Regions from separate parts of the Lysinibacillus parviboronicapiens genome, predicted to be linked through region 1. Evidence: riboswitches for the same ligand, from Rfam matches in the RefSeq annotation. Region 1 holds a riboswitch; each other region holds the start of a gene.
What was found. A riboswitch is a leader RNA that binds a small molecule or an ion and turns the genes downstream of it on or off. The one in region 1 is predicted to bind S-adenosylmethionine.

Region 1 (4,292 bases):
ATCGGCATATTGGGAAATTCCGCCTTGGTCATAATGACTAAATTACGCATCATATATTGTAATTCACGATACCATTTTACTGATACGACTGATTTGAACGGAAATTCATCCTTCATTTCATTTCTACCTTCCACATTACGTGTCAATTTTTCAAATGTAATATCATGTGTCATTTTGACATTAGCCGTTAAAGCACTTAGGCTTGTTAAAGCATTTGACATTTTGCCAGGCAATAATTTTAAATGCAGCCAAGGTGATGTTAAAACAATGCCTGCACATTCATATTTTCTTTTGTGCACCGTATGTAATACTAATGTTGCACCTAAGCCATGTCCTATTAAAAATACGGGCAAATCATATGAAAAGGCATTTTCAATTAGATTCCTTGTATATTTATTATATTCTTTAAAGTCTTCATCATGGACACGCGAAAGTTTTGCCTTGGCGCCATGATTTGGTAAATCCCCCATGACTACGTGGAAGCCTTCCATTCTAAGTTTTTCTATAAGCCATGCGTACCAGCGGTGATTTTCATAAGCACCATGAAGTATAGCTATTACAGCTTTCGCATGTCCATCAGCTTCCCATTTCCACATTCACATAGTCCTCCTAAAAAATAGTTACATATTAATTATAACTAAATATCTTGCACATTTTAATTTTATATTTCCAATAAGTTGCGTATTTGATACGATAATACTACATCAAAGAAAGAAAAGAGGCGATTTCTATGATCTATCCTTTTAAAGATAAAACACCAACAATCGATCCATCTGTTTTTATTGCCGACTATGCGACCGTTACTGGCGACGTTACGATAGGTGCTGAAACGACAATATGGTTTAATACTGTAATTCGAGGCGATGTATCTCCTACAATTATTGGTAAACGTGTAAGTATACAAGATCTTTGTTGCTTACACCAAAGTCCAAAATATCCATTGATTATTGAAGATGAAGTAACAGTTGGGCACCAAGTCACTTTACATAGTTGTACGATTCGAAAAAATGCCTTGATAGGAATGGGCTCAATTATTTTAGATGGAGCAGAAATCGGAGAGGGTGCATTCATTGGTGCAGGCAGTCTTGTACCTCCAGGTAAAGTCATTCCTCCTAATAGCTTAGCATTAGGACGTCCGGCAAAAGTTGTCCGTGAATTAAATGCCGAAGATATAAAAGATATGGAACGCATCGTTCGCGAATACGCAGAAAAAGGGCAATATTACAAATCCTTGCAAAAATGATTGCTAATGAAAAAGAAGGGGTCTAAGAAATATTCTTAGTCCCCTTTCTTTTAATTAGAAAGTATATCTTTATGAAAACATAACAATGCTTTTTTGAAAAGCGACTTATAGACTAGCTTTCTCTCTTAATGCATCAGCCTTGTCTGTATTTTCCCAAGGCACGTTTAAATCTGTACGACCAAAGTGACCATAAGCAGCAGTTTGTTTGTAGATTGGGCGACGTAAATCAAGCATTTTAATGATACCTGCTGGACGTAAATCGAATAGTTCGCGCACCCATCTAACGATTTCGTTTTCTTTTACTTTCCCTGTACCAAACGTGTCCACTGCAATAGATACCGGCTGTGCTACACCAATAGCATAGGCCAGCTGTACTTCAACACGATCTGCTAAGCCGGCTGCAACAATGTTTTTCGCTACGTAACGTGCTGCATATGCTGCTGAACGATCGACTTTTGTTGCATCCTTACCAGAAAATGCGCCACCACCATGACGAGCATAACCACCGTATGTATCAACGATGATTTTACGGCCAGTAAGACCTGCATCACCTTTTGGTCCGCCGATTACGAAACGGCCTGTTGGGTTGATGAAATATTTCGTATTTCCATCAAGTAATTCACTCGGAACTACTGGGGCAATTACTAATTCTTTTAAATCTGCTTGAATTTGTTCAAGTGTTGCTTCTTCATCATGCTGTGTTGAAATAACAATTGTATCCACACGAACTGGCACATTATTTTCATCATATTCAATCGTCACTTGTGTTTTACCATCGGGACGTAAATATGCTAATTCACCTGATTTGCGTACTTCTGTTAAACGGCGAGACAATTTATGCGCTAAACTAATTGGTAATGGCATCAGTTCCGGCGTTTCGTTACAAGCATACCCGAACATTAAGCCTTGGTCACCTGCTCCAATCGCTTCGATGTCTGCATCTGTCATAGAGCCTTCACGTGCTTCTAATGCTTGGTCAACACCTAGTGCAATATCTGGTGACTGCTCACCAATCGCCACTAGTACTGCTAAGTTTTCAGCATCAAAACCATATTTTCCACGTGTATAGCCGATTTCAGCGACTGTATCGCGGACAATGCCTTTAATATCTACATAAGTAGAAGTAGTAATCTCTCCTGCTACTAATACTAACCCTGTTGTTACAGTTGTTTCACACGCTACACGTGCATTTGGATCTTCTGCTAAAATTGCATCTAAAATGGCATCCGAAATCTGATCACAAATTTTATCTGGATGTCCTTCTGTTACACTCTCTGATGTAAACAGTCGACGGTTTGTCATTTGGTTTTCCTCCTATTACTCTTACAAATAGTATTTGCGAAATTAATACGGTACTCATTACCCATGTCAAGTTCGCTCCTAAAGGATTGAACTTCAAGCCGTTGCTGCTTTTAACACGAGGATTTAGAAAGATCCGTCATTATAATAAGGAAAGAAGTGCATATACTTACCTTTACATTCATTTTTACAAATAAAAAAATCCTTTTCTCACGTGTACTTTACATGAGGAAAGGAATAATGACTTCGTAACCTTTCACTCTTATCGTTCAAGGGTTGTCCCCTTGCATCAGGTTGGCACCAACGCATGTCGTGAAATAATGCATGCAGGTTGCCGGGTTTCACAGGGCCTGACCCTCCACCAGCTCGGGATAAGAGTATCCGTTCAATTTCTCATCTTACGTAAAAGGTCGAACGTTGTCAATCGTTTTATGTCGTTTTATTGAAAAGTAATAAAATCGCAAAAATAATTTCTGAATTAGTATAGATTATTTAAGCAATTGTGTTATACTATTTTTGAAATTAAGAAATACTCCCTCGAACACAAGGGAATACTATAAAAAAGGATGGTATTTAATCGATGAATTCAGTAGAAATTGCAAACGAACTGAAGGAATTATTAAGCGGCGGGAACATTAACGTTCAACTTTCAGTACCACAATTAGTTGAAAAAGCTACATCTCGTGGTGAAGCAATGTTAACAGTAGATGGCGCAGTGCGTGCAGAAACTGGTAAATACACTGGTCGTTCACCTAAAGATAAATATATGGTAGAAGAAGCAGATACAAAAGATAAAATTGACTGGGGTAAAGTAAATCAACCAATTTCGTCAGAAGTCTTTGACAACTTATATGTAAAAGTTGTGAAGTATTTAAAAGAACGTGACGAATTATTCGTATTCAAAGGATATGCGGGTGCTGACAAAGACTCACAACTAAGCATCCAAGTAATTAATGAGTACGCTTGGCACAACCTTTTCGCTCATCAATTATTTATCCGTCCAACAAAAGAAGAATTAGCTTCGCATGTTGCTGACTTCACAGTCATTTCTGCGCCAAACTTCAAAGCAGATCCTGCAGTTGATGGCACATCTTCTGAAACATTCATCATCGTGTCTCTTGAAAAGAAAATCATCCTTATCGGTGGTACTGAGTATGCTGGTGAAATGAAAAAATCTATTTTTGGTATTATGAACTACTTATTACCAGAACAAAATATCCTGTCAATGCATTGTTCAGCAAACGTTGGTGAAGCAGGCGATGTAGCATTATTCTTCGGATTATCTGGCACTGGTAAAACAACATTATCAGCTGACGCTGACCGCAAATTAATCGGTGACGATGAACATGGTTGGTCTGATAATGGCGTATTCAACATCGAAGGCGGTTGCTATGCAAAAACAATCAACCTTTCTGCTGAAAACGAACCAGAAATCTACAGTGCTATTCGCTTTGGCTCTGTGTTAGAAAACGTAGCAGTTGATCCAGAGACTCGCGTATGTGACTATGATGACGGTTCTTTAACAGAAAATACTCGTGTTGCTTATCCGATCCAATACATCGAAAATATTGTTGATCCTTCTGTTGCAGGTCATCCAAAAACAATCGTCTTCTTAACAGCTGATGCATTTGGCGTATTACCTCCAATCAGTAAATTAACAAAAGAACAAGCAATGTATCACTTCTTAAGTGGTTTCACTTCAAAGCTTGCTGGTACAGAACGTGGTGTAACAGAACCAGAACCAGTATTC
Region 2 (4,292 bases), 1.5 Mb from region 1:
CCCAGAAAAATAAAAGTACTACCGATGTTATGATTAAACGAATTTCAGGTGCTTTTAATGGACCCAAATCAGCAAGTTGCTTTTTAATGACATCTTTACCACCTTCAATATTGCTTGTCTCAGGTTTAATTAACGTAATCATTATGAAGAAAAGAGCCACTGACATGATGATTGAGAATGGCGCTGCGTATAATAACCAAGCACCCCAAGAAATATCTACACCGAACTGTTCTTTAATAAAGTTTAAGGCAACCATATTTTGGGCTGCGGCTGTTTTAATGCCGATATTCCAAATGGAAACTGCTTGGACAGATGTAATAACGAGTAAGGCGGCCAGGCGACTATCTCGTGGTAAGCCAAATGCTGCCACCATGCCAAGTAGTATTGGTACGACTGCACCAGCACGTGCTGTAGCAGAGGGTACGAAGAATGCTAGTACAATTGATACTAAAATAGCACCGAATACAATTGCCTTCGTTTTAGTGCCAACTAGCGATAAAATCCATAAAGCCAGTCGTTTGTGTAAATTAGTGATCTGCATGGCAGCGGCTAAGAATAGAGCTGCGGCAACAAGAGCAACTGCAGAGTTACTAAATCCGCTTAAGGCCATTTTTAACGCCCCTGAAGTACCTAAATCTGTTGTAGGATCATCCATAGAGGGGGCTAAACCAAGCATAACTGTAACAAGAGCAATAATCATGGCAGAACTGACAGGATACGATACTGCCTCAGTTACCCAAAGGATGACTGCGAAAGCTAAAATCGCTAAAGCACGTTGGCCTGCTATGGGTAAATCGCCGCTATTCGGTAAAAATGTAATAATAATAAGTGCCGCGAATGCCAGGCCAATCCATAGTGGCTTCAAATTGCGTTTAGGTGCTGCATTTTCGAGAGTAGACATATAAATTCATCCTTTCTAACGATAAATATGACTCTAGTTTTCTATAACATCGGTCCATAAAATGCTTTATTAAGAAAGTAATTTTGTCTAATTATTGTAAAAAGTGCAAGAACATAAAGAACCCTCTATTTGTAGCAATATTAAGTTATAACGAGAGAATAGATGGTCACAGAAAATACAAAAATATCCAATGTGATAGTGCTTATTTCTTTTTCTTAAAGGCAGCAGTTACTTTAGGCTCGGTACCATGAATCAGTCGTTTAATATTTTCAATATGTAAGACAAGTGCTATGCCAAAAAGGATAAGTGCAATTATTGTTGGTCCTATTCCTGGAATCCATAAAAAAGTAGCTGTACAAAATACAACATAAAATTCTAGGACGCCGACGATTAAATAATCTGTGGCAAATGATAAAATGACAAATAAGATGAGTGCAAATAGTCCGATTTTCCAATCGACGGCAAGCAAAATCCCTATTATCGAAGCAGTTCCTTTGCCACCGTTAAAACCCATATAGAATGGGAAATTATGCCCTAAAATTACTCCAGCTGCAATTGTATATGTTAAGAGCCAAATTTGTACTTCAGTTAAATGCAAAGCACCAGCTAAATAGAGATGTACACCAATAATGGCGGCAACGCCTTTCCCAATATCGATAAGCGCCACTAATATGCCATATTTCCATCCGAGTGAAAGTGTTGCGTTTGAGGCGCCGGCATTGCCATGCCCAGATTTTTTTAAATCTACCCCCGATAACAATTGTGCTACTTTTGAGCCATGAATACAGCCGATTAGATAGCCAACAATAAGAAAAATTATCAAGGCTTTTACCATAAAAATACTCCTCTCGAAAAATCTATTTTAAAGTAGTGTATGTGTTCATATTACGTTACGGAGCAGACAGAAGTTTCAGAAAAAATCAAATTTTACTGTTGACAGAAAAAAACTCTATGTTTATACTGTGTAACAACGATGGAAATTGAATCACATACTCTTATCAAGAGCGGCGGAGGGATAGGCCCTATGATGCCCGGCAACCAGCGAGTAACCTACTTGCTAAGGTGCTAATTCCTACAGATTCATACTTGGATCTGGCAGATAAGGGGAGGAAAACTTGCAACCGCAACCCTCTTCTTAACTGAAGAGGGTTTTTGTTTTCTACAGAAAATCCTCCTCATCTCCGGTACCATCGTAAAAAAATAACCATTTTAGGAGGAACAAAAATGACAAATTTTAAACCAGAGACCTTATTATTACACGGAGGCCAAGAGCCAGACCCAGTCACAGGCTCTCGTACAGTTCCCGTGTACCGTTCAACAGCTTTCGTATTTAAAGACACTGCTCATGCGCAACGTCTTTTCGCTCTAGAAGAAGCGGGTAATATTTATACACGTATTACCAACCCAACTGTAGATGTTTTTGAAAAACGCGTTGCTTTATTAGAAGGCGGAACAGCTGCAGTAGCACTTTCATCTGGTGCAGCAGCTATCGCATTTTCGATTTTAAATGTTGCAGGCTCAGGCGATGAAATTGTAGCAGCAAGTTCTTTATACGGAGGCACATATAACTTACTAGCAAATACATTACCAAACTACGGTATTAAAACTATTTTTGTAGATGAAACAAATCCAGAAAATTTCCGTTCAGCCATTAACGAAAAAACAAAAGCTATATTTGCTGAAGGTTACGGCAACCCAAGTTTAAAAGTACTAGATGTTGAAGCAGTAGCTAACATTGCACATGAAAATGGCTTACCATTAATTATCGATAGCACATTTGCTTCACCATATGGTTCTACACCAATTGATTTTGGTGCAGACATTGTCGTTCATTCCGCTACAAAATGGATTGGCGGTCACGGAACAACTTTAGGTGGCGTTGTTGTAGATGCAGGAAAATTTGACTGGACACAAGGAAGATTTCCTGGCTTTACAGAGCCAGATGCTTCCTACCATGGTTTACGTTACGGTATCGATACGGCAGCGGCTGCATTTGCTACAAAACTGCGCGTGCAATTACTGCGAGACTTCGGACCAACATTAAGCGCTGATGCTGCATTCAACTTTTTACAAGGTTTAGAAACGCTCCATTTGCGTATTCCTAAGCATAATGAAAATGCATTAGCTGTAGCTGAATATTTACGCAACCACCCATCTGTGGAGTATGTAAATTACAATGGTTTAGAAGATTTCGCTACTCATGATTTAGCGAAGAAATATTTGAAAAATGGCTTCGGCTCCGTGCTTACATTCGGCATAAAAGGTGGACGTGAAGCAGGTCGTAAACTGATTGACAGTGTGAAATTATTCTCACATGTTGCAAACGTAGGAGATGCAAAATCATTAATTATTCATCCTGCTTCTACAACACATCAGCAGTTATCTGCGGAAGAATTAATCCAGACAGGAGTATCTGAGTCGCTCATCCGCTTATCCATAGGCTTAGAAGCAATAGAGGACATTATTGCCGATTTACAACAAGCTATTGCGCAAGTAACTGCGGCGCAACAAGAAGTAGAAGCTTAATTTTTAATAAAGAAGCATTCAAATATTGATGCTTAAGTGATGTCACGTTTTTCGTATTTTCTCATGTGAAAAGCCTCATTTGGCAATACGTGAAACGTTGCTCCATAAAGCGCATACCTCATTCGGTTGCTTATATGAATTTTTCTAAAAATAATACCTAGTAATTATATAAGTATTGTTGACTTCTCTAAAACCATGCTATATACTAGGGATTAAGTAAAAGGTTCGAGGGCTACCAACCAAGAACGTAAGTAAATGTAGTTGTAAATGACTTCTCATCCCATTCGATAGATGTTCATTGTAAGAGCTATAAGCTCTCAAAAAAACACACATCCTCTTGAACTTAAAGGTAGTTGATGTGATGTTGGAAAATGCTTTAAACATAAAATTGTTTTCATAAGTGCTCCCCCACTTTTGAATATATAGCTGGATAGGAGAGTAGGAGCATAGCCAGCAACTACTCCCATCCTATTAAAATGATCGGAAAAGGAGTGTTTGAAATGGGAAATGTTTATAGTGCACATAACATCGCGTCTTATTTTATTTACGAATTAAATGAAAGTCATGAGTTTGTGAATAATATTTCCATTCAAAGCTTACTTTCGATAGTTGAAAAAAAATGGCATCAAACTTTCGGGCATACTGCTTTTAAGGAAATTGTGCATACTAAAGAAGAAAGCTACACAGTGAAAGAAGTTTACGAGACGTATCAAGCTTATGGTACAAATCATATTTCTTTACCAGCAACAGAGTATTATTTGAAGTATGGTACATTTCAATTAGTAGAACGTACATATTCTGTACCAAACTTTACACAAGAAGAAGAGATTCTTGTACAAGTAGCATTAGCACATTACCGTTATGT
Region 3 (4,292 bases), 1.6 Mb from region 1:
CATATCTACAATAATTATTATATTCTGAAAAAGGTGAAAGTACATGGAATTCTCTAAAAAACTACAGCAACTGCCCACACAATTTTTCGCGGCACTTGTGCAGAAAGTCAACTCGGCTCTTGCAGAAGGACGAGATGTTATTAATCTTGGACAAGGCAATCCCGATCAGCCCACACCTCCACACATTATTAAAGCCTTACAACAAGCAGCCGAAAATCCACAACATCATAAATACTCTCCATTTCGTGGTATCGCAGAATTGCGTCAAGCTGCGGCTGATTTTTACAAACGAGAATATAATGTCGACATTGACCCTAATACGGAAGTAGCCATTCTAGGTGGTACCAAAATTGGTCTTGTTGAACTACCACTGGCTGTTTTAAATCCTGGTGATTATATGCTACTACCTGACCCAGGCTATCCTGACTATTTATCAGGCGTTGTACTAGGTGATGTAAATTTTGATGTCATGCCGCTTTTTGCAGAAAACGCCTTCTTGCCTGATTATAAGGCTTTGTCAGACGAAGTAAAAGCCCGTGCCAAGTTACTTTACTTAAACTATCCGAATAACCCTACTGGTGGTACAGCGACACTAGAGTTTTTTGAAGAAACTGCTCGCTTTGCTAAAGAACATAATATTATCGTATCACATGATTTTGCCTATGGCGCCATTGGCTTTGATGGCAATAAACCTGTTAGCTTCTTACAAGCAGCAGGCGCAAAAGATGTCGGCATTGAAATGTATACATTATCTAAGACGTTTAATATGGCCGGCTGGCGTATTGGATTTGCCGTTGGCAACGCTAAAATTATTGAAGCGATTAATGTTATTCAGGATCATCTATTTTGTAGCCAATTCCCTGCTGTTCAACAAGCAGCAGCTATAGCACTTACTTCCTCACAGGAGTGTGCAATAGAGCTTAGGGCAACCTATGAACGCCGTCGCAATGTTCTCGTGGAGGAAGCACAACGAATCGGCTGGCAGGTAACAGCACCAAAAGGTTCGTTCTTTGCGTGGCTACCTGTCCCAGTAGGATATACAAGTGAGCAATTTGCCGAGCTATTACTCGACAAGGCTGATATTGCTGTCGCAGCTGGCAATGGCTTCGGTAAGTATGGTGAAGGCTATGTCCGCGTTGGCTTACTTGTCAGCGAAGAACGTTTACGTGAAGTCGTAATAAGAATTGAGAAATTAAATTTATTTAAATAGACCAACAGACTGTCCAATCAACGTGCGGACAGTTTTTTGTTATTTATTTATTTTTCGAGGGCTGTCTAATCCTTCTTCTAGCGGATAAAATTGAACATGCGCTGTTTCTTCATCGAAACGTCTAAAATGCTGTACGCCCCGTACCTCCGCTAAAACAATATCCGCGGTAATGACTGGATTGCCACCTTTTATAAAATGGCCACCAGACACACCTCCCCATTGATCACTCATCGAGCCATGGAAATGTGTTTCATATACATCATCACGCTTGCAGACAACGCCCGAACCTTGTATAAATTCTAGCGGCCCTGCCTTTTCAATGATTTCACTAAAGCTTACGTTAATTTTTGATGTCTCATCTGGCACTAAATAAACAAAGCTACTTTTTTGAAAACTACCGATACAGCTAACAATTGTTGCTGACGCAATTGCATTCTCTTTACATACAGCCTCAATTCCCTCGACAATATCTGTTCCCATTAAGATGCGTGCACTAATAACTCTACCAAATGACCCTACTCCATAATTAACCCTTACAGACATAAAAAAACCCCTTTCCCTGAATAATTATATTCACATATCACTAGCAGAGACTTCATGCCCAGCACTATCGTCTTCACGGGCAATTTCTATCATCAAAAAACCCTATTGAATATAATTTAATTTTATAAAATATTTAAAATATTTATTGACTTAATATAACCTATAAATTATATTAGTTCTATCGGATTTACAAAAATACTATAAATCTCTTATCAAGAGTAGCTGAGGGACTGGCCCTATGAAGCTCGGCAACCCCCCTTTTTGGGAAGGTGCTAAATCCTGCAAACGATTATTCGTTTGAAAGATAAGAGAGGACTTCTTTTCATGAGCCTCTCTTAAGTTTGTAAGAGAGTTTTTTTTATTTTCAAAAACCGATAAAACAACTTTGGAGGTAATTTTTCATGAAAAAGAAAAGCAAATTTTTAGTAGGTTTAGCAAGTCTCACATTAGCAGTGGCATTAGCTGGTTGCGGTAGTAAAGACGACAGCAAAGGTGCTGGTGAGGCTATTAACGAAAATAAAATCGTAGTTGGTGTAACATCTGGTCCACACGAACAAATTGCAGAGGTTGCTGCCAAAGTAGCACAAGAAAATGGCTTAGAGGTTGAACTAAAATCTTTCTCTGATTACGTTTTACCGAATACGGCATTAGCACAAGGTGATTTAGATGCCAACAGCTATCAACATGAACCGTTTCTAGATACCTTTAATAAAGACCATGATACAGATTTAGTACCTGTTGGAAAAACAATTTTAAATCCAATGGGGGTATACTCTGAAAAATATAAATCATTAGATCAAATTCCTGACGGTGCAACATTTGGTTTGCCAAATGATCCGACAAACGGTGCCCGTGCCCTATTCGTCCTGCAAGAAGCAGGCTATATCAAATTGAAAGAAGGCACTGGTTTGACAGCGTCCATTCACGATGTGGAAGAAAACAAAAAGAACTTAAAATTTATTGAACTAGAGGCTGCACAAATTCCAAAGCAATTAAGTGAAGTAGATGTAGCGGCTATTAACACAAACTTCGCACTAGAAGCTGGCATTAATCCTAAAGCAGATTCCATTCTTTTAGAATCTACTGACTCTCCATATGTAAACTACATTGTTGTGCGTGCTGAAAACAAAGAAGACCCAACGATTAAAAAATTCGTTGATGCTTATCAATCGGACGAAGTACGAAAATTTATTGAGGAAGAATTCGATGGTTCTGTAATTCCAAGCTGGTAATACAACACGACAAAAGTTACCGTCTAAACGGTAACTTTTTCCTTTAGGAAGGAGAAATAGCATATGATTCAATTACAAAATATATCAAAAGAATTCAAAACAAAAACAGGTACTGTCAAAGCAGTTGATGGCATTAATCTTCATGTGAAAAAAGGTGAAATTCATGGAGTTATTGGCTATAGTGGTGCCGGAAAAAGTACACTTATTCGATGCGTGAATTTATTAGAACGTCCAACAGCAGGTAAAGTATTCATTAATAACGTAGATATTACAACTCTGTCATTAAATGAGCTTCGCCACACACGCCAAAAGATTGGCATGATCTTCCAACATTTTAATCTCTTAAAAACGGCAACGGTCTATAACAATATTGCCGTACCGTTAAAGTTGCTTGGTTATAGCGATACGGAAGTAAAAAATCGTGTTGCTAAGTACGCTGAAATTGTTGGTCTGACAGAGAAATTAGATAGCTATCCAAGTCAATTATCAGGTGGTCAAAAACAACGTGTCGCGATTGCTCGCGCGCTTGCACAAGAGCCAGAAATTTTACTAAGTGACGAAGCAACGAGTGCACTTGATCCTGAAACAACTGATGCTATTTTGGAGCTATTACTTAAAATCAACCGTGAGCTTGGCATTACGATTTTGCTAATTACGCATGAAATGAATGTTATACAAAAGATTTGCGATGACGTTTCTGTTCTTGAGGCTGGTAAAGTCGTAGAGTTTGGCTCTGCTATTGCGCTTTTTGCAAGACCCCAACATCCAACGACTCGAAAATTTTTAAATACTATTTCACAACGTAATTTATCCCCTACGCTAATCAAACAGTTAAATGTTTCAGGCAGTGTCATTCGTTTAACTTTTTTAGGCGAAAGTACTGGAAAACCTTTACTTGCCGAAGTAAGCAAAATTTATGATGTACAGCCAAACATTTTAACAGCCAATATTATTGAATTAAAAAATGGCATTGTCGGTAATATCGTTGTCCATTTAAACGGTGAAGTACATATCGTACAAAAAGCACTTACGTTTTTCACAGAAAACGGCGTAACCATTGAGGAATTGGGAGGCGAACTACATGGATAGCATTCAAAACTTCTTTACAGATTGGTCACACATTATTGGAAAATCTATGATTGAAACCTTCCAAATGGTCAGTATTTCTTTATTGTTCTCCATTTTAATCGGGATTCCTTTAGGGCTTTTAATCGTTTTAACACGCCCTGGACAATCCTTTGAAAATAAATTTTTGTATCAACTTGTCAATTTACTCATTAATATCGTCCGTTCTGTACCATTCATCA

Region 2: it holds a riboswitch for S-adenosylmethionine, as region 1 does, so the genes downstream of both, C9J31_RS02175 (O-acetylhomoserine aminocarboxypropyltransferase/cysteine synthase family protein) here and metK (methionine adenosyltransferase) in region 1, are expected to answer to the same signal.
Region 3: it holds a riboswitch for S-adenosylmethionine, as region 1 does, so the genes downstream of both, C9J31_RS02520 (MetQ/NlpA family ABC transporter substrate-binding protein) here and metK (methionine adenosyltransferase) in region 1, are expected to answer to the same signal.

What each region holds. Positions count from the first base shown of each region.
Region 1 is NZ_CP073713.1:3,719,001-3,723,292, forward strand. Features, by position in the region: gene C9J31_RS17910 (alpha/beta hydrolase) at 1-596, opposite strand, end outside; gene C9J31_RS17915 (gamma carbonic anhydrase) at 731-1,243, shown strand; gene metK (methionine adenosyltransferase) at 1,349-2,545, opposite strand; SAM riboswitch class I at 2,802-2,920, opposite strand; gene pckA (phosphoenolpyruvate carboxykinase (ATP)) at 3,123-4,292, shown strand, end outside.
Region 2 is NZ_CP073713.1:422,405-426,696, forward strand. Features, by position in the region: gene C9J31_RS02165 (DASS family sodium-coupled anion symporter) at 1-901, opposite strand, end outside; gene C9J31_RS02170 (glycerol-3-phosphate acyltransferase) at 1,104-1,736, opposite strand; SAM riboswitch class I at 1,894-2,007, shown strand; gene C9J31_RS02175 (O-acetylhomoserine aminocarboxypropyltransferase/cysteine synthase family protein) at 2,126-3,427, shown strand; gene C9J31_RS02180 (hypothetical protein) at 3,928-4,292, shown strand, end outside.
Region 3 is NZ_CP073713.1:506,668-510,959, reverse strand. Features, by position in the region: gene C9J31_RS02530 (pyridoxal phosphate-dependent aminotransferase) at 44-1,210, shown strand; gene C9J31_RS02525 (PPC domain-containing DNA-binding protein) at 1,250-1,753, opposite strand; SAM riboswitch class I at 1,960-2,064, shown strand; gene C9J31_RS02520 (MetQ/NlpA family ABC transporter substrate-binding protein) at 2,155-2,985, shown strand; gene C9J31_RS02515 (methionine ABC transporter ATP-binding protein) at 3,049-4,074, shown strand; gene C9J31_RS02510 (methionine ABC transporter permease) at 4,067-4,292, shown strand, end outside.